4 regions of the Bradyrhizobium sp. USDA 4452 genome follow, and region 3 is predicted to be linked to each of the others. Evidence: riboswitches for the same ligand, from Rfam matches in the RefSeq annotation. Region 3 holds a riboswitch; each other region holds the start of a gene.
The links. Region 3 has a riboswitch for cobalamin ahead of ACVISU_RS30125 (HoxN/HupN/NixA family nickel/cobalt transporter). Riboswitches for the same ligand answer to the same signal wherever they lie in the genome.
Positions count from the first base shown of each region.

Region 1 (5,008 bases), 5.2 Mb from region 3:
GAGCGGCTGCGGGAGGTTCGAGATCGTCGCACGATACTCGGCCACGTCCCATGTCAGCTTCCGGTGCAGCAGCATGCCACCCAGCGACTCCACCGGCTCAAGATCAAAGCCCGCGGCCGCGAGATCGGCCAGCAACGCCTCGATCGAGGCCAGCGCATCAAGGCCGACGGCGTGCGCGATCTGATGCGGACGGCCCGGATAGTTCGAGAGCACGAGCGCAAGCTGCTTCTCCTGCACCGGTTTGCCGGCAAGTCGGTGCCAGGCTGCCACGCGCCCGACAACCGCCGCGACGCGCTCAGCATCCGGGCGATGCGCAAGATGGGCGAACTGCAGATCGGGATCGCGCTCGCCAGGCGACTTGAAACTGACGACCCCCGCGAACAGGCGGCCGTCAACCTCGGGCAGCACCACGTGCATTGCGAGATCGCCGGGCGACAGGCCGCGCAGCGACAAGGTCCAGTCCTCGCGCCGCGCCGTCGACAGCGCGACCTGGAACACCGGACAGGATGCAGCGTCGAACGGCGTCGTGCCATCGTCACCGGCCGCGGAGAACGCGGTCGCATTGACGACAGCGGTCGGTGGGCATTGCGCGAACTGTGCCCGTAGCCAATCGGCCACCCCCGCCGCCTTCAACGAAGTAACGAACACCCCATGGGCATCAAAGCCCTTTCCGCGCAACGCCTCGATCAGCGCATCGATCGGCGCCGTGTCGCCGGCCGCGAGATAGGAGCGATAGAAGGTTACCAGCACTCGCGGCCGGCGATCCGGTGCCGGCAGGGCCGCAACGACACCGCGCCGGGAATCATAGACCCCGATTTCGGGAAGATCGATCACGCCGACAACCGGTCCCGCATAAAGTCCGGACGCCAGCGCCAGTTGCGCGATCACGGCCTGCGCGGCCACCGGGCCACCCTTGTCGCACAGCAGCTTCAGGCGGCGCAGCGTCGACACCGGCAAGGTCGAGAATTCATCGAGCCGCGGATCGTCGCGGCCATCCGCCGGCAGCACGACCAGGGCGATGCCGCGCTCCTTCGCCAGCCGATGCACCGCGGCCAGTCCATATGACCAGTAAGGCTCGCCACCTATCAGCCGCACCAGGATGCCGCGTGCCTGCGACAGCGTGCGCTCGATATAGGTATCGACCGACAGCGGATGGCGCAGCTCGGCGAGATTTGCGAGCCGTAGCGACGGCAGCGCGGCGCGGCCCCGCCGCCAGCCGGCCGCGAACGCGGCGAGATCGCTGTCGGAAAACGACAAAACCACGAGATCGGCCGGATCCTGGCCGAGGTCCCTTGGCGTCGCGGTCTCCTCAAGGCCGCGGCTCTCGCGGAAGACGACGTGCATCAGACACCTAGTCGCGCCCTGATCGCGGCTTCATCGATATCGCCGTGTTCGCCGATCACGACGAGCTTCGACTGTCGCGCCCGCACGCCCCACGGCATGTCGAACTGATGTCTCACCCGCTCGCCGACCGATTGCACCAATAGCCGCATCGGCTTGCCCTCGACCGCGATATAGCCCTTGGCGCGCAGCACGTTCTGCTCGCGCGCCAGCCCCTTGATCGAGGCGACCAGCGCATCGACATCAACGATCTCCGGAAGATCGATCACCACGGAATTGAAATCGTCGTGCTCGTGTTCCTCTTCGCCGTCGTGATGCGATGGCCGCGACGCGAGATCGTTCTCCGCCGCGGCCTCAAGGCCCAGGATCACGCGGGCATCGATGGCGCCGTCGACGACGGGCAACATCGGCACCTCGCGCGGCATCTCGGCAGCTATCACCGCCTTCGCAGCGCTGATCCCCTCCGCTCCCGCAAGATCGGCCTTGGTCAGCAATACAATATCGGCACAGGCGATCTGGTCCTCGAACACCTCCGATAGCGGCGTTTCGTGGTCGAGATTGTCATCGGCCGCGCGCTGCGCATCCACCGCAACGGGATCAGGCGCAAAGCGGCCGGCGGCAACGGCCTCCGCATCAGCCAGCGCGATCACGCCGTCGACGGTGATGCGCGAGCGGATCTCGGGCCAGTCGAACGCCTTGAGCAGCGGCTTCGGCAGCGCGAGGCCGGACGTCTCGATCACAATGTGATCGGGCCGCACGGGGCGTGCGAGCAACTGCTCCATCGCCGGGATGAAATCGTCGGCGACGGTGCAGCAGATGCAGCCATTGGCGAGCTCGACGATGTTCTCGGTCGGGCAATTGGCGTCGGCGCACGACTTCAGGATCTCGCCGTCGACGCCTTCGCTGCCGAATTCGTTCACCAGCACCGCAAGCTTCTTGCCGTTTGCATTGCGGATCAGATGCTGGATCAGCGTCGTCTTGCCGGACCCGAGAAAGCCGGTCACCACGGTGACCGGAACCTTGGTGAGCGTGGTCATTCGGCGGCCTCCGGCACGACGGGAAGAGGTGGAATTCGGGCAAGCGATTGCTTGCGGAAGATTTCGGGACGGCTGCGCCACGGCACGATGCCGTCAGGCGCCGACGCATAGGCAGAGGCGCCGGCGATCACATCCTTGGCATTGGCTTCGGACAGGCGGCCGTAGACATAGGACCACCGCCCCGGCGCGCTGAGCGCGACCGAGCAGCCCTGGCTGCAAGCCGACAGGCATTCGACGGGAACCAGGTTGACGTCATCGGGCACGCCGGCCTCGACGAGGGCGGCATGCAGGCGCGCACCGGGCGCGAGTTCACCTTCGGCCAGCGTCTGGCCCGCGCGGCAGGTGATACAGACATGAAGTGTAACGCTCATCGCCCTTCCTGGATTGACTGCGGGAAGCGATGAGGCACACGAACCTGACGTGAACAGATTCGTTCCCCGTCGCGGAACACCCCGTCCGCCGGTCTCAAACACACTGCGTCGGCAGGTCTCCCGGCTTGCGGAGCAGGATTTCTCCCTTGATACCCACCTTCCCGACTCCATCAGGGAATCAGTGGCTTGGGCATCTCTCCGGTCACGGTCGCGGGGGCGGCTGCGCTTTGGGCAAACCTTGCGGTCTGAGCCCTATCGCATTCCCTCTTCGCCTGTCGTAGGACAGGAACCAACGCGGGGTCACCATTCGGCCTAGCCTCGCACTTGTCAAGCCGAAGGAACGTGATGATTTCTGATGGAGATGACGCTGAGGACGGCGCCGTCGGCACCGACCCTGCACTGCATGCGCGCCATGCGGCCAAGATGGCGAAAAAGAAGGTCGCCCGCGACAAGATCATGGCGACCAAGAGCGGTGAAAAGGGCCTGATCATCGTTCATACCGGCGCCGGCAAAGGAAAATCCTCCTCCGCCTTCGGCATGATCGTGCGCTGCGTGGCGCATGGCTTCCCCTGCGCCGTGGTGCAATTCATCAAGGGCGCCTGGGATACCGGCGAGCGCCGTTTGCTCACCGGGCATTTCGGCGACCTCTGTCAATTCCACGCGATGGGCGAAGGTTTTACCTGGGAGACGCAGGATCGCGCCCGCGACATCGCGGCAGCGCAGGCCGGCTGGGAAAAAGCCAAGCAGCTGATCGCAGACCCGAGCCTGCGCATGGTCGTACTCGACGAAATCAACATCGCGCTGCGCTACGATTATCTTGATATCGCCGATGTCGTCGACTTCCTGACCTCGTCGAAGCCGCCGATGACGCATGTCGTGCTCACCGGGCGCAACGCCAAGGACGAATTGATCGAGATCGCCGACCTCGTCACCGAGATGACGCTGGTCAAGCACCCGTTCCGCTCCGGCATCAAGGCCCAGCCGGGCGTCGAGTTCTGAAGCGATAATCGATCATGGCGCGCGCATTGATGATCCAGGGAGCCGGTTCGGACGTGGGCAAGTCGCTCATCGTCGCCGGCCTCGCGCGCGCAGCCAAACGGCGCGGCCTGCGCGTGCTGCCATTCAAGCCGCAGAACATGTCGAACAATGCTGCCGTGACCGTCGACGGCGGCGAGATCGGGCGCGCGCAGGCGTTGCAGGCGCTCGCTGCCGGCGTCGAGCCGCACACCGACATGAACCCGGTGCTGCTCAAGCCGGAAACCGATGTCGGCGCGCAGGTCATCGTGCACGGCAAGCGGATCGCGACCGCCCGCGCGCGCGATTATGCCGCCATGAAACCGTCGCTGATGGGCGCGGTGCTGGAGAGTTTTGAGCGCCTGAAGGCGCGCGCCGACCTCGTGCTGGTCGAGGGCGCCGGCAGCCCCGCCGAGGTCAATCTGCGCAAGTCCGATATCGCCAATATGGGCTTTGCGCGCCGGGCAGATGTGCCCGTGGTCTTGGTCGGCGACATCGACCGCGGCGGCGTGATCGCGCAACTCGTCGGCATCCAGGCGGTGATCGATCCCGATGATGCCGCAATGATCCAGGGCTTTGCCATCAACAAATTCCGCGGCGATCCGACCTTGTTCGACGACGGCTACCGCCTGATCGAAGCCCGCACCGGATGGCGCGGCTTCGGCGTGCTGCCCTGGTTCGCGCGCGCCGGCGAGCTCCCGGCCGAAGATGCGCTCGGGCTCGGCGAGGCGCGCAGGCCCGGCCAATGCAAGATCGCGTTTCTGGCGCTGTCGCGGATCGCCAATTTCGACGACCTCGATCCGCTGAAACTCGAGCCCGGTGTCGATCTCGTGATGGTGCGGCCCGGCGAAGCCATTCCGGGCGACGCACGCCTCGTCATCCTGCCCGGCTCGAAATCGACCCGCGGCGATCTTGCTTTCCTGCGCGCGCAGGGCTGGGACATCGATCTCTTGGCGCATCATCGCCGCGGCGGCCATGTCCTTGGCCTGTGCGGCGGATACCAGATGCTTGGGCAAAGCGTCGCCGACCCTGAAGGAATCGAAGGCCCGGCCGGCGAAACACGGGGGCTCGGGCTGCTCGACGTCACCACCACCATGTCCGAACAGAAGACGCTGACCCGCGTCAGCGCGGTGCATGCGGCGACCGGTCAGCCGATCAGCGCCTACGAGATCCACATCGGGCGCACCGATGGTCCGGATCGCGTGCGGCCCTTCTCGATGCTCGACGGCGCGCCGGAAGGCGCCA
Region 1 is NZ_JBSSGK010000001.1:1,212,729-1,217,736, forward strand. It holds gene cobN (cobaltochelatase subunit CobN) at 1-1,344, opposite strand, end outside; gene cobW (cobalamin biosynthesis protein CobW) at 1,344-2,378, opposite strand; gene ACVISU_RS06030 (DUF1636 family protein) at 2,375-2,749, opposite strand; cobalamin riboswitch at 2,843-3,058, opposite strand; gene cobO (cob(I)yrinic acid a,c-diamide adenosyltransferase) at 3,095-3,748, shown strand; gene ACVISU_RS06040 (cobyric acid synthase) at 3,763-5,008, shown strand, end outside.
Region 1: another riboswitch for cobalamin. It lies ahead of ACVISU_RS06030 (DUF1636 family protein); the one in region 3 lies ahead of ACVISU_RS30125 (HoxN/HupN/NixA family nickel/cobalt transporter).

Region 2 (5,008 bases), 340 kb from region 3:
CCCAAGGCGATGGTGTGTGTTCGCGTCGCGAAAAGGAGAGCGCAGGATGACAAATCCTTCAACTGAGGTTCGAACTGAAATGCGATGCGAGGACCTCGATCCAACGCTCAGCTCGCGATCGCGAGGATCCCAGGCCTGTCATCGTGATGATCGGTCTGCCATTGGCCGAGTTCGCGATTGATGAGAGGAGAGCGTATCGCTCCTTCAGCCGGATAATCCCTCCCCCCATGAGAACGGTCGTCGGCCAATACTGTTTGCGCTATGAGCGTCCTATTGAGCGGAAGATCAGCGTACAATGTCGCAGTTGATTCTGCGGCAGCATCTCACGATGCGCAGGTGATGACCTTCCGGGGAACGAGTTGTCGGATGCCCACATCGCACGGTTTGTGGGAGCTGACGGCACCGGCGCCGCCGTGTGCGGGTTTTCTTGGGACGATCCGCAAGTCGATGTCGTTGTGATCGATCGTGGATGAAATATTCTGTAGCTATTCACCTTGCTGAATTGCAAGCGCAACGTTGGTCGCGTCAAGGCGGGCATGTGGGGCAGGCCCGTTACGCTCTCTTGTACTCTCGAAACTTCCATTGGAGAGCGGTGTTGAATTACTGAACACGGCAAGGGCTTTTGGATCAATCGAGAGGCACGAGATCAACCGCGAGGCCGAATCGTTCGTCATCCTGCCGGAAAAGCATCTACCACCTCCAGTCGCACCAGTTGAACATAGGCGATCCTCGGGGCTCTCTTACGGCGGGCCCCGGCTCGTGCATTTCGCCGAAGCGCGCTCTGATCCGCCTTCTGGCACTAGTCCAGCTGGTGCGGCGAGCTTCCATTGGTATCGCCATTCCTCACAGCGCGCGGGCAGGGGCCCTACAGCATTCCGGCTCCGGTTTGGCAAATTCACACGTCCTGCAAAGTAGAAAGCCATCCGTACCGTTCATGCGGTCGGCGATTTCGCTAAAGATCCGGCCTTCGAACAGATCTTCGTACTCGTCGCGCAAAAGATTCCCAATGACATGACGCCGCTCAAAATCCATGCAGCACAAAGTAACATCGCCGTTTGGAAGAAGGACATTCCGATGTTGCTGTTTCCCATTGCATGTCAGAGTGCCGGCGATCGGCTGCCGCGGGGTGATCATTTTCGGATCTATATGTCCTCGCCTGCTACTCAGCGGCCGCAAGCGTTGCAGCTTTTTGGCGGGGATTACATCGGCTAGATCAGGATGGATTTTACCCAAGATCACAAATTGAATCGAGGGAATGTTTGCCTCAATCAGTCGGCGCATGACATTGATGTAGTTTTTTCCGACGAGGCGGCTGTTCATATAAGTGCCATCGTCGGGAACGTGCACGACGAAAGTCTTGAATCGGAGCATTTGCAGACGTCGAACGTCAGTCCTGTTCATTCCAACAAGGGTCGTGAAGATCCGGACGTCGTGGCCGCGTGCGTAAGCATGCTCAACCATCGTGCTGCAATGCGGATGCAACCAGGGTTCCGAATATCCGGAAAAACTAATGCCAGTAGCTGTCGGTACGCGTGAGAGACATTGCTTGAAATCCTGAACACCCAGATGCTTGGCTTGGGATACGGGCCTTTGGCGATCTGCAAACTTGTCCTGGGAGCAATAAGAACATCTGACGATGCAGCCGGTGGTCGTGGTTATCTCCAATACCCGATGGCCGGGCTCAACCACACGCAACTCTTGTAAGACCCTAGGGTATGCCGTCATGTATCTGGTCCTTTCAGGTGCCGGAGCAGGCAATTGCCGCAGATCGAGCGCAGCTAACGCAGCGTCGCGCCTTGCCTGAAACGATCGCAACCGGAGTTTGGACGTTGGGCCAGATGCCTTGAATGAAGCCCGTGCCTTGCCACGCTGGTTTCGACAACAGGGTACAGGAGGACCCGTACGGCGCTCCTCTCTCTGGGTGTCGATTGCCGCCTACCACCATGTCTGCGCCTAGCATCCTCCTTTCCTCCAGAAACACGTCAGCTCGACAGCTCTTAATGTTGTCGAGGAGAGCCGCAAATCGGGCTCCGGGAGGTGCTCGATCCTGAGGACCACATCATCTCCGTGTCGCCGGACCGGGCAGTCAATCGCCGACATGGGACGGCCCAGAGGCGACATACGTTGTTCCGATCGGGTCCGAAATGCCAAGCTTGTTTGCCAAACAGTCGTGGCTTGCGCCGAATCCTGCAACATGACGTCGGGTACGATTCAAGCGCGTCGGGCGTGATCCAGCACGGCCCTGGAGGCTTTCGCGTGTTGCGAAGAGTGCTCTGGGTCGCGATGAGAGGCGCGAACGATCCGGAAATCCTGATGGACGCGGCCGAGTAGGACCAACCTGACTTCTTTGGGCACCGAACAGTAGGCGAAGCCTTTATCGGCAGATCGCGAGAATGGGCCAGACAATTGGTCCGCTACAAACATGCACCGGGCACGTGCCGAATTGATCAGAAGGGCGGCGACCTAGATGCGCCGCGACCAAATCGATCTGCTATGCGCGCCGAACAGCAGCTATACTGGCTAGAAAGATATTGACCAGGCGATCTCGGTGGGACGGACCTGCTCCTTCATTGTGAGACAAGGCTTGCGCCGACGGTAAATTCACGAAGGGAGCCGGTTTCGTCGCGCTTACAGCGGCTTAGCCGCTGCGAGCTCGATGAGCTTTCGTGTTCTTCAGGGCCCTCAGCCGTTCGAGCAGCGAGATCGCGCGGGGAGCGTCGTGCGTCGAGGAGCTGACTGCGTCGGCTACGTCCATGATAGCTTTCCAGCGCCTTAGACACGATTTCATCTGGATCGTTGACGCTGATAGCTTCGAAGATCTTGAGCTGAAGATCCGCTCATACTCATCGGAACGGAAAAAACGGTCTCAGAGCCTTTGGTAGGATCTACGTTCCAGATCAGCATAGACTGATGAATGGTCGGCCGGATTTCTGGATTGATTTGCCTGAACAGCCACAAGTGGACGTGTATGGATATCGGAACATACCGGTGCTCGGCGCCGGCCGCTCCATTCATGGACTTCGCGGTGTCCTCTTCTGAAGCTTGATGTACCCCAAACGAGACTTGACGAATCTCGGCATGTGACGCCTAGATGTAGATCTGTCATGGTTCTTCCACCCTTTATCTTGTAGGACAGGAAGCTAAGAGGGAACCCGGTGCGCCGAACGGCTACTCCGGGGCTGCCCCCGCAACTGTAGGCGGTGAGCGGTTGTCATCATGGGCCACTGGCGCAGAAACGCGCCGGGAAGGTCGACAGCCGCAGCGACCCGCAAGCCAGGAGACCTGCCGCGACAGAACAAACGTCCTCGGGCGGGGTGCCCCGGTGGAGCGCTTGCACTGAGGGACGTTTGTCTCCCTGCAAGTCGTCCGCGGCCCCGGCTCCAAACATCGCGGGGTTGCCGATGTCGCCGTCTTTTGATTTCGATCAACAGGGGCATCTCGTTACACCATCCAGTGTGCGGGCAGCGCACGCACAGGCAGAGCTTGCCCCGCTTCAGCGGTCTGTTGCGCAGCCTCCATCGCTGGCCCCGCTGCCGCGTCCCCTCGCGCCAGCTCCAAAGCCGTCTGACCTTGCCCTTGATCGATCGCGCGACAGCCTCCTGACATCGTTCGGCAAGCTGACATTGACCGACCGTTATCTGCTCGCGGGCGAAGGCGTCCAGGACATGTTTGCGCGGGTATCGTGCGCGTTTGCGGACGATGTTGCACATGCTCAGCGTCTATATGATGCAATGTCCCGACTGTGGTTCATGCCGGCGACGCCGGTGCTCTCGAATGGCGGCAGCTCGCGTGGTCTACCCATTTCATGCTTCCTCAATTCGGTCTCGGATTCGCTCGAAGGTATTGTCGGCGTCTGGAACGAGAACGTCTGGCTTGCCTCCAACGGCGGCGGCATCGGTACCTACTGGGGGAATGTTCGCTCGATCGGCGAGAAGGTGAAGGGCGGTGTCACCTCGGGCATCATCCCGTTTATCCACGTCATGGACGGCCTGACGCTGGCGATCAGTCAAGGCTCGTTGCGGCGAGGCTCGGCGGCAGTCTATCTCGATGTCCAACATCCCGAGATAGAGGAGTTCCTTGAGATCCGGAAGGCGTCCGGCGACTTCAATCGTAAGAGCCTCAACCTGCATCACGGCATCAACGTTACTGACGAATTTATGCATGCCCTGCGAGCCGGGACAGCGTTCGCGCTTCGCAGTCCAAAGACCAGCGAAATGGTTCGCGAGATCGACGCTCGCCAGCTGTGGCAACGTATCCTTGAGAACCGGCTGCAGACCGGCGAGCCTTATCTCTTGTTCATCGACACCGTGAACCGCGCCCTTCCCAAGCACCAGCGCGACCTCGGCCTCAAGGTCTCAACGTCCAATTTGTGCAGCGAAATTACCCTGCCGACCGGCATCGATCATCGCGACGAGGAGCGCACCGCGGTGTGCTGTCTCTCATCGCTCAATCTCGAGACATGGGACCGGTGGAGCGAGGAGCCGGGCTTCATCGAAGACATCATGCGTTTCCTTGACAACGTGCTCACCCACTTCATCACGGTGGCGCCGGAGGGCATGAGGCGTGCCCGCTATGCTGCCCTACGCGAGCGCTCCGTCGGCCTAGGTGTCATGGGCTTCCACTCGTTCCTTCAGGCCAAGGGCATTCCGATGGAGAGCGTCCTGGCCAAGTCGTTCAATCTGAACATGTTCCGGAAAATCCGGCGTGATGCCGACGCGGCGTCGGTGACGCTCGCTCGCGAGCGCGGCCCTTGCCCGGATGCGCTGGAACGCGGCGTGATGGCGCGATTCAGCCATAAGATCGCAATTGCGCCGACCGCCTCGATCAGCATTATCTGCGGCGGCACGAGCGCTTGCATCGAGCCAGTCCCGGCCAACATTTACACCCATAAGACATTGTCTGGCGCCATCTCGGTGCGCAATCCGCATCTCGCCAGGGTACTCACGGCCAAGGGCGCCAACACCCCGGCGATATGGCAGTCGATCATAGCGCACGAGGGATCGGTCGC
Region 2 is NZ_JBSSGK010000001.1:6,088,004-6,093,011, forward strand. It holds gene ACVISU_RS28870 (SPASM domain-containing protein) at 844-1,689, opposite strand; cobalamin riboswitch at 3,089-3,304, shown strand; gene ACVISU_RS28875 (ribonucleoside-diphosphate reductase subunit alpha) at 3,402-5,008, shown strand, end outside.
Region 2: another riboswitch for cobalamin. It lies ahead of ACVISU_RS28875 (ribonucleoside-diphosphate reductase subunit alpha); the one in region 3 lies ahead of ACVISU_RS30125 (HoxN/HupN/NixA family nickel/cobalt transporter).

Region 3 (5,008 bases):
CAGCAAGGCTGCCTTCGATCGGATCGTCGCCGACTATCTGGCCTTTGCCGCCGGCCTTGGCTTTAGCTCAATTGTCCCGATCCCGATCTCTGCCCGCTACGGTGACAACGTCGTCGACCGGTCCGCCCATACCAAGTGGTATCATGGTCAATGCCTGATGGAGCATTTGGAGAGCGTCGATATCCAGTCCGACACCGCAAGCCAGGCGTTCCGCTTTCCAGTCCAATGGGTGAACCGGCCCGATCCGGATTTTCGCGGCTACGCCGGATCGGTGGCTTCCGGCAGGATCTCGGCAGGCGACGAGATCGTTGTCGCCGCATCCGGACGGACCACCCGCATCAGGCGGATCGTGACCTATGATGGCGACCTTGTCGACGCCGAAGCCGGCGATGCCGTCACCATTACGCTGGAAGACGAGATCGACATTGGCCGTGGCGATCTTCTGACGCGACCAACCGAACGACCCAGCGTCGCCGATCAATTCGCCGCTTATCTGATCTGGATGGACAACGAGTCGCTCGCTCTCGGACGAAATTACATCCTGCGGATTGGCTTGCAGACGGTAACCGGCAGCATTACCGCGATCCGGCATAGGATCGATGTCAACACATGTGAGCACCTGGCTGCCGAGACGCTTTCTCTCAACGAGATCGCGTTCTGCAATATTGCGACTGCACTGCCCACCGCATTCGATCCTTACGACGTCAACCGGAAAACCGGATCATTTATCGTCATTGATCGTTGCACCAATCGCACCGTCGGCGCCGGCATGATTGCGTTTCCGCTGCGGCGGGCCACCAGTGTTTCCTGCCAGGCGCTTTCGGTGGGCAGGAGTGAGCGCGCCGCGCTCAAGGATCAGAAGCCTTGCGTCGTCTGGTTCACCGGTCTGTCTGGCGCGGGAAAGTCGACGATCGCCAACATGGTTGATCAGAAGCTGCTCGCAATGTCGCGGCATGCCATGCTGCTGGATGGTGACGACCTCCGGAACGGATTGAACGCGGACCTGGGCTTCTCGAAGGCTGCGCGGGTGGAAAACATTCGGCGTGCCGGACAGGTTGCCAAGTTGATGCTGGACAGCGGCTTGATCGTGATCTGTTCGTTCATCTCTCCCTACAGGTCCGAACGAGATATGGTTCGCAGTCTGATTGGCAAGGACGAGTTCATCGAAGTCTTTGTCGATACGCCAATCGAGGAATGCGCAAGGCGGGATCCAAAAGGTCTCTACTCAAAGGCAAAAGCCGGTGAGATCAAGAACTTCACGGGCATCGATGCGTCCTACGAAGCGCCGATAACGCCCGAAATTCATCTCAGGACAATGGAGCAGGCGCCAGAGCAAGCAGCGGAAGTCGTCGTCAACGCCGTGATGGAGCGCGCAGTCCTCTGCGACGAGCGGCGATAAACCTGCCGCTTCGTGGTCGCGGATGCTGCTCTCCTGCCTACTGGCCTGCCGAAGGCGACTCGGGTTAGGTGCGAGCATCGATCGGATTCGTCGATGCTAAGGAATTAAGATGGTTGCATCCGCTCGTCGATTGCCCGCTTCCGGTTATGTGCTAGAAGTCGACGGTCAATTGAAAACCGAGTTCGCGACAAGAGACGGCGACTGGGCAGGAGCGCAAGAGCTTAAGAAGCGCCGTCCCATGCTCCAGGTCAAAGTCTATGACGCCATGACGAAGGACAGAGACGAAGTCAGCCTTCCAGTCGCCTAAGTGTCTTCAAGCGTCCTTTTTTCTGCGTGGGGCTAGCGCCGCGCCGAGTTGCTGTGCAGGCAGAGCCGCAGTGTCTTGGAGCCTCGATCTCGTCCGCAACTCCGAGATTGAGAGGCAAAGTTACCTCTTTTTCTTCAGCCACGGCGTCTCACGCTGTTCGCCGGCGACTGCTTGACGCGCCCGTGAGGTCATTTCGCTTTGTCATCGGTAGTGTTCGAAAGGCTCTTCAAGGGGGTTCGGTGGGTTCTGGCAGGACAATGCCGGCGCGGCCCTGCGCAACTGTAAGTGGCGAGACGATGACCCTTTTTTGCCACCGGGATTCGCAATCCCGAGAAGGGGGCAAGAGCGGCGAACCGCAGCCAGCAAACCTGCTAGCAGCCATTGTCATGCGCAATGCGTCGGACGGGGTGCTCTGAGGCACTGGTTGGCTCGTTAGACTTGACTACGGCTCAGATCGAGGTTGCAACGTCAACGCGTCAACGCGTCAACGCGTCAACGCGGCGGCACAATCGCGCGACACGAGCTCACGGCCGGTATGAGCCGCACGAAGCGGTCCAGCACGTCAGCCCAGCAGAGCGGCACGAAACCTGCACCGCGAAGGAGGCGCCAGCCATGAAAAGTAGGAAATGCCACTCAACTCCACTGCCGTTGCGACCAGCGCAATTGTCCACCTCGTGCTGCGAATGGTCATGATCATCGTATGCTGTATCCGTCGGTTCGTCTTCAGTCTGACCGGACCGGACCGGCTTTGATCATGTTCTCATATCTAAAGCTTGCCTTAGACGACGGATCGGCGGCCTCGCGTAGTCGAATCATCTCGCTCTATGCCTTCTTGTTGGCCATCAATTGCTTGGCCTGGACCTGGGCCATGGTAGCGCTGTCCGACAGGCCGACGCTGCTGGCAACAGGCTTGCTGGCCTATGTGCTCGGCCTTCGGCACGCCGTCGATGCCGATCATATCGCGACCATCGACAATGTCGTTCGCAAGCTGATGCAGGATGGCAGGCACCCTCTCGCGGTCGGACTTTTCTTCGCCTTTGGCCATTCCTTGTCGGTTGCAGTGGCGGTCGCCGCGATCGCAGCTGCGGCACTCGCCCTGCAAAGCGGTTTCCAGGAGTTCCGGGCGGTTGGCAGCATCATCGGTACCGGTGCATCAGCCTTCTTCTTGTTGACGATTGCCGCCATCAACCTTGTGATCCTACGCGATGTCTGGCGAAGCTTTCAGCGTGCGCGGCGTGGCGAACGAATTGGAGAGCATGAGTTCGATCTGCTTCTGTCCGGTCGTGGCTTGCTGTCCCGGCTCTTGCGCCCACTGTTTCGCATGGTGACGGCGAGCTGGCAGATGTTCGCGATCGGTCTGTTGTTCGGCCTCGGATTCGATACCGCGACGGAAATCAGCCTTTTCACCGTCGCAGCCGGGCAAGCTTCAGGAGGGCTGGACTTCACTACGGTGATGATATTTCCGGCTCTCTTCGCCGCCGGCATGATGCTCGTCGATACGACCGACAGCGTCTTGATGGTCGGTGCTTATGGCTGGGCTTTCCTCAATCCGATCCGCAAGATCTGGTACAATCTGACGATTACGGCGATCTCAGTCGTCGTGGCGCTGCTGATCGGCGGCATCGAGGCACTCGGCCTGCTCGCCAACAAATTAGCGCTTGAAGGCACCTTCTGGAGCGCGGTGGACGATCTCAACGGCAGCTTGGCCAATTTCGGCTATCTCGTCGTCGGCGTCTTCCTGGTCAGTTGGGCGCTGTCATTTGCGATCTATCGCTGGCAAGGACTCGAAAAGCCGCTCAAGCCGGGGTGAACTCATACAACCAATCATCGCACGTCTTCGGCGTCATTAGCTACGAGCGTCTGACATCGAACAATGTCGGGTTCCATACCACCAGCGCAAAAGCGACTTCGAAATAGCCGATCGCAGGCGTTCAAAACTGCGAATAGTTTACGCTCTGGCCAGGCGCGGTTAGTCCCGGCGCTCCACTGGTTAGCTGTATCAGCATCGCTGGCGGAGTGGCTTGGTTGTGCGACTAGAACCAGAAACCTCCGATATCGAGCTCGAAAGTCGCCAATGAAAGAGCGGCAACATCTCTGAGGAGATCAGTCATCGTCTGGCCTACCGCACATCTGGGCTAGTCGGCTTCTCCGCCTATCGATGTCGTAAAACGTTGGCATCGCTCTTGCTGGTGCACAACAAACTCAGTCGAATGTTTAAGAAGTCGCTCGAGGGGATCGTGCCGCGTAATCAACTGCTTCGTTTTCCGTCGAACGGCTATACATGTCCGGCAAGCGCCTCGATAAACGAAACGTCCGCATCTTCGACGCGTCGAGATATGATCGACGGCTCGCTAATCGTCGCCAGAGGTGACCGGACGTTGGTTCATCAACTCAGGTGTACTGACCAGCTCCTGCGACCGCGGATCGGCCTGCCTACCTCAAGACTGCGGATAGATAGCTATGATTGTTTTATCGACGGCGATCAACGCGGCACACGACCAATGTCGGAATGAGATAATCGAAGACGATCTCGCAGGCACACCGCGGTGGCGCCACCAGTCTGCACTGCAGCGTGCGCACTTTCTTGAAACTGATCGCACGAGGCGTTCGCCTTCGTCATCGAAATCAACGGCTGGGTGAACGCAGGTGCAGAATGAATCGGTGATCAGGCGGCGGGATCTGCTGGCGCTGATCGGCACCATCGCCGGCAGTTCGGCGATGTATCACGCAATGACGAGCCTCGGCTTTGCATCCGAGTCCGCCTACAAGGGACCGCTCAGGCTGGCGGGCGATGTCAAGGGCGCTTCGGTGTTGGTTCTCGGCGCTGGTCTTGCCGGCATGACGGCGGCGCTGGAACTGCGCAAGGCCGGCTACAAGGTCCAGATCCTCGAATTCAACAGCCGTGCCGGCGGTCGCAACTGGTCGATCCGTGGCGGGGACAGCTTTGTCGAGCTCGGCGGTTTTAAGCAGGCCTGCCAGTTCGAGCCGGGGCTCTACCTCAATCCCGGCCCGTGGCGAATTCCCTGTCACCACCGGGCGCTGCTCGATTATTGCCGCAGGCTCAATGTGTCGCTGGAACCTTTCATCCAGCTCAATCATAATGCCTATCTGCACGCGACGCGCGCCTTCGAAGGCAAGCCGCAACGCTTTCGCAGCATCAAGGCGGATTTCCAGGGCGGCGTGGCCGAGCTGCTCGCGAAGGTCAGCCAGCGGGGCAGGCTCGAGGAGTTCGTCAGCAAGGAAGACCAGGAGATCCTGCTGCAAGCGCTGCGCGACTGGGGCGCGCTGGATCGCGATTGCAA
Region 3 is NZ_JBSSGK010000001.1:6,430,777-6,435,784, forward strand. It holds gene cysN (sulfate adenylyltransferase subunit CysN) at 1-1,399, shown strand, start outside; gene ACVISU_RS30120 (hypothetical protein) at 1,509-1,706, shown strand; cobalamin riboswitch at 1,898-2,096, shown strand; gene ACVISU_RS30125 (HoxN/HupN/NixA family nickel/cobalt transporter) at 2,407-3,516, shown strand; gene ACVISU_RS30130 (FAD-dependent oxidoreductase) at 4,353-5,008, shown strand, end outside.

Region 4 (5,008 bases), 870 kb from region 3:
GCCACCGGGCTCGTGGTGGCGCCAGGCTTCATCGATCTGCACGCGCATGGCCAGACTATTCCGGCCGATCGCATGCAGGCGTTCGACGGGGTGACGACGTCGCTCGATCTGGAGGCCGGCGTGCTGCCGGTGGGGTCCTGGTACAAGCGGCAGGCCGAAAAGGGACGGGTGCTGAACTACGGCGCGGCGGCCAACTGGGCGTTCGCGCGGATCGGCGCGATGACCGGCTCGAATGCGGAAAGCTCGCTGGAATCGTTCGGCGCAGCGATGCGCGATCGCCGCTGGATCGAGAACGTGGCGACCGAAGGCGAGGTCGGCGGCATCCTCGCGCGCCTTGCCAACGGACTGAACGAGGGCGGCATCGGCATCGGCATTCTCAACGCCTATGCGCCGGGCGCCGGCGTGCAGGAATTGACCGCGGTGTGCCAGCTCGCGGCTGATCATGCGGTGCCGACCTTCACCCACGTCGCCTACATGTCGCGCATCGATCCCGAGAGCGCGGCCGAAGCCTATATCCGCCTGATCGGCTATGCCGGCGCCACCGGCGCGCATATGCACATCTGCCATTTCAACTCGTCGAGCAAGACCGATATCGAGCGCTGCGTAGCGCTGATCGCCAAGGCGCAGGCGCAGGGGCTGCCGATCACGGTCGAGGCCTATCCCTACGGCACCGGATCGACCGTGCTGGCGGCGACCTTCTTCAGCGATCCGAAATTCGAGGAACGCAACGGCCTCGGCTATGATTCGGTGCAGCGCGTGACTGACGGTCATCGCTTCGGCAGCCGCGAGGAACTGCTGGCGGCGCAGGCCGCGGAGCCCTCGACGCTGGTGCTGTGGCATGTGCTCGATATCGAGAACAATCAGCACCATCGCGACCTGCTCGACATGGCGGTGCTGTATCCGGGCGGCGCGATCGCGTCCGACGCGATGCCGTGGACACTGTCGGATGGCCGCCCCTACACCGGCGACGCCTGGCCGCTGCCCGAGGATGCGACTTCGCATCCGCGTTCGGCCGGCTGCTTTACCCGCTTCATCCGCGAATGGGTGCGCGAGCGCAGGAAGGTGTCCCTGCTCGAGGGCATCCGCAAATGCGCGCTGATCCCGGCCGAGATTCTCTCTGCGAGCACGCCGGCGATGCGCGCCAAGGGCAGGCTGCAGGCGGGCGCGGACGCCGACGTCGTGGTGTTCGACTTCGAGACGCTGAGCGACCGTGCGACCTTCTCGGCGATGAATCGCCCGGCGGAAGGCGTGCGGCACCTCGTGGTCAGCGGCCAGCCGCTGATCAATGATGGCGTCCTCGACGTCGCGGCACGGCCTGGCCGTCCGGTACGCCGACCCGTTGTCGGAGGCTAACGTGCCGGTCCCGATCCTGCTGGTCGCGGGTTTTCTCGGGGCGGGCAAGACCACGGTCGTCAACCATCTGCTGGCGCATGCGCAAGGGCGGCGCATCGCCGCGGTGGTAAACGACTTCGGCGCGATCAATATCGACGCGGAACTGATCGCCGGCGCCAGCGACGGCGTGGTCAGCCTGAGCAATGGTTGCATCTGCTGCACGCTGGAAGGCGATCTGCTGCGCACGCTCGCAACGCTGCTGCGGCGCGATCCGCGTCCCGAATTCATCGTGATCGAGACCAGCGGGATCGCCGATCCCGCCGACATCGTGCGCAACCTGATGGATCCGGTGATCTGGAAGGAGGCGCCGCTGGAGACCGTGCTGTGCGTGGTCGACGCGACGCAGCCGGTCGCCGCGCTGGACGATGCGCTGCTGCGGTCGCAGTTGCGGGCTGCCGACGTGGTGGCGCTGAGCAAGGTCGATCTCGCCGATGCCGCCGCTTGTGATGCGATCCGCGATGCGGTGCGCGCGGTGCGACCGGCGGCGGCGATCGTCGATGCGCTGCATGGCGAGGTTCCGGCCGCGCTGCTGTTTCCGGTTGATCTCGATCATGTGCCGGTGCCGCGCGAGACCGCGCCGCGACGGCCGGTGTCCGATCGGTTTGAGACGCTGAGTTGGAGCTCGGAGCGGAAGGTAGCGCTGCCGCGCCTGCAGCATGCGATCGGCAGACTGGCGCCGAAGCTGGCGCGGGCGAAAGGATTGTTCGAGACGGTGGAGCAGCCCGGGCGGCTGACGGTATTTCAGCTCGCCGGCGGCCGCGCGACGTTGGCTGCCGGCGGCGTGCCGGCACCCGGCGTGCCGCGCACGCGAATCGTGTTCATCGCCGAGCTGGGCGCGCTGTCGCGCGCCGAGATCGACGAGGTGATGCAGGGCTGCGTCGAAGCTGAGTGATGCGTTTCCCGTCATCCTGAGACGCGCTACGCGGCTCCTCAAGGATGACGGATCACTTCGTCACGCCATCCGCAGACGTGTCATCGCCGCAGCACGATCCCGCAAAGCATGTGTGCGACAATCGCATCGAATTGACAGCTCTGCCGTCAGCACCTATCGTTTTTGGCGACGGTTCCCTTCGGGGATCAAAAGGGAATGCGGTGCGAGGGTAACCCCAATGCCGCAGCTGTCCCCGCAACTGTAAACGGCGAGCCTTTCGTCAATCTGCCACTGGGCCATCGGCCCGGGAAGGCGTCGACAGGCGATGACCCGTGAGCCAGGAGACCTGCCGTCAGTCGTGGTCACACGCGAGCACATCGGGCGGGGGCGTCCTGGTGGGATCGGAGCACTGCCTTTTCGGCAATGCGCCAGTCCACGTTCGCGGTGACGTGCCACGTTACCGCGAGTCCTTTCATGTCTCCGTCCTCTCCCGCTGCGCGGAAATGGCGCCTCGGTCTCGTTTGCTCCCTGCTATCGCTGCTGCTGCCGGCTGAAGCCGGAGCACAGACACCTCCGCCCACCACGCTCGATCCGATTGAGATCGCACCCTCGACGTCCGGAAAGCCTAAGCCCATGGCGCGAAGCCGCAACTCGGCGTCGTTGTCGCGGGCACGCGCCAGACCTGCAACGGCGGCGGCAATAGCAGCCGCGCCGCGTGCCGCAGCCTCAGGCGCGTCGGGATCAGCGCCGCCGACGCTCAACGCCACTACGCAGGGCGGCACCGGCAGTCGTCTCAATCTGACGCCGCTGCAGACGCCGGCCAGCGTCGAGATCATCACGGCGCAGACCATCGCCGAACGCGGCCAGCATAATGTGCTCGATGCCGTCACCCAGAATGCGGCCGGGTTCATCGCCACGCCGGCGCCGGGCAATGGCGGCCTGTCGTTCAGCACCCGCGGCTTTGCCGGCAGCAATTCGGTGATGACGCTGTATGACGGTACCCGCTTTTATATCGGCTCCGGCACCCTGACGTTCCCCTACGACACCTGGTCGACGCAGCGCATCGAGGTGCTGCGAGGCCCGGCCTCGGTGCTGTACGGCGAAGGCGCGATCGGCGGCGTCATCAACGTCGTTCCGAAGAAGCCGCAGGGTACGCCCGCTAACGAGGCCGAGGTCTCGCTCGACAGCAACATGACGCGACGGCTGTCGGTGGACAGCACCGGCCCGATCAATCCCAATGTGTCCTATCGCATCAACGCCACCGGCAACATGTCGGACGGCTGGGTCGATCGCAACAAGACCTCGAATGCAGTGGTCTCCGCCGCCGTGCGGGTGCAGGCCTCGGACAATCTCGCCTTCACACTGTCGGAGGATTACGGCGACCGCAGCCCGTCGCGCTATTTCGGCACGCCGCTGGTTGGCGGATCGATCCAGGACGCACTGCGCTTCAAGAACTACAACGCGTTGGACAGCGCGATCCGCTACCAGGACAGCTGGACCCAGTTCAAGACCGAGTGGGACGTTGCCGACGGCATCAAGGTCAATAACACGCTGTATTATCTGACCAGCGAGCGACACTGGCGCGACATCGAGAACTACACCTGGAATCCGAAGACCCAGCTGATCGATCGCTCCAACTATATCGAGATATTTCACGACCAGAAGCAGGTCGGCAACCGGATGGATGCGACCTTCAGCGGTCATGTGTTCGGGCTCGCGAACCAGTTCGTCGCCGGGTTCGACGTCAACCGGATCGACTTCACCCACACCAACAACTCGCCCTATGGCGGCGCATCGTCGGTCAATCCTTACGTCTTCGATCCCGGCTCATTCTTCGCGACGTCGTCTGCGACTGCGCCCGGCTTCAACTCGATCGTCAATCAATACGCCTTGTTCGCCGAAGATCGGCTGTCGCTGACCGATCAATTGTCGCTGGTCACCGGCGTCAGATATGATCGTCCCGATATCGATCGAACCGACTACAGGACGCCAGGGAACAGCTTTGGTGTTTCGCTGTCGGGCACCAGCTGGCGCACCGGGTTGGTTTACGAGCCGATCAAGAATCTCGCGTACTATGGCCAGTATGCGGTCGGCGTCGATCCGGTCGGCAATCTGATCTCGCTGCCGGTCTCGCAGAAAACCTTCCAGCTCGCGACCGGCAAGCAGACCGAGGTCGGGGTCAAGCAATCGTTCTGGGGCGGCCGCGGCGAGTGGACGCTGGCTGCTTACGAGATCGTCAAGACCGGGCTCACGATTCCCGATCCCAGCAATCCCACCGCAGGCGTCGCGCTGCAGATCGGCCAGCAATCATCCCGGGGCGTCGAAGGATCGGTCGGGCTCGCGCTGAACGATGGCTGGCGCGTCGACGCCAATCTTGCGCTGTTGCGTGCGCGATACGACAACAACAGCCAGGTGGTCGGCGGCAAGATCGTCAGCTACAACGGCAATGTCCCGGTCAACGTGCCGCAGCAGGTCGCGAACGTCTGGCTGACCTGGGACTTCGCGCCCAACTGGTCGGTCTATGGCGGCGTGCAGATCGTCGGTGCGATGTACTCCGATCTCGCCAACACCCAGCTGCGGCCGGGGTACAATGTGGTCAATGGCGGCATCAAATGGAAGCCCGACGACCGCACCACGGTCGCGTTCCGCGTCTACAATCCGTTCGACAAGGCCTACGCGGTGACCTCGAACGGGACCGGGCAGTGGCTGCTCGGCATGCCGCGTACCGCCGAACTCTCCGTCAAC
Region 4 is NZ_JBSSGK010000001.1:5,565,099-5,570,106, forward strand. It holds gene ACVISU_RS26575 (amidohydrolase family protein) at 1-1,353, shown strand, start outside; gene ACVISU_RS26580 (CobW family GTP-binding protein) at 1,355-2,284, shown strand; cobalamin riboswitch at 2,437-2,631, shown strand; gene ACVISU_RS26585 (TonB-dependent receptor) at 2,738-5,008, shown strand, end outside.
Region 4: another riboswitch for cobalamin. It lies ahead of ACVISU_RS26585 (TonB-dependent receptor); the one in region 3 lies ahead of ACVISU_RS30125 (HoxN/HupN/NixA family nickel/cobalt transporter).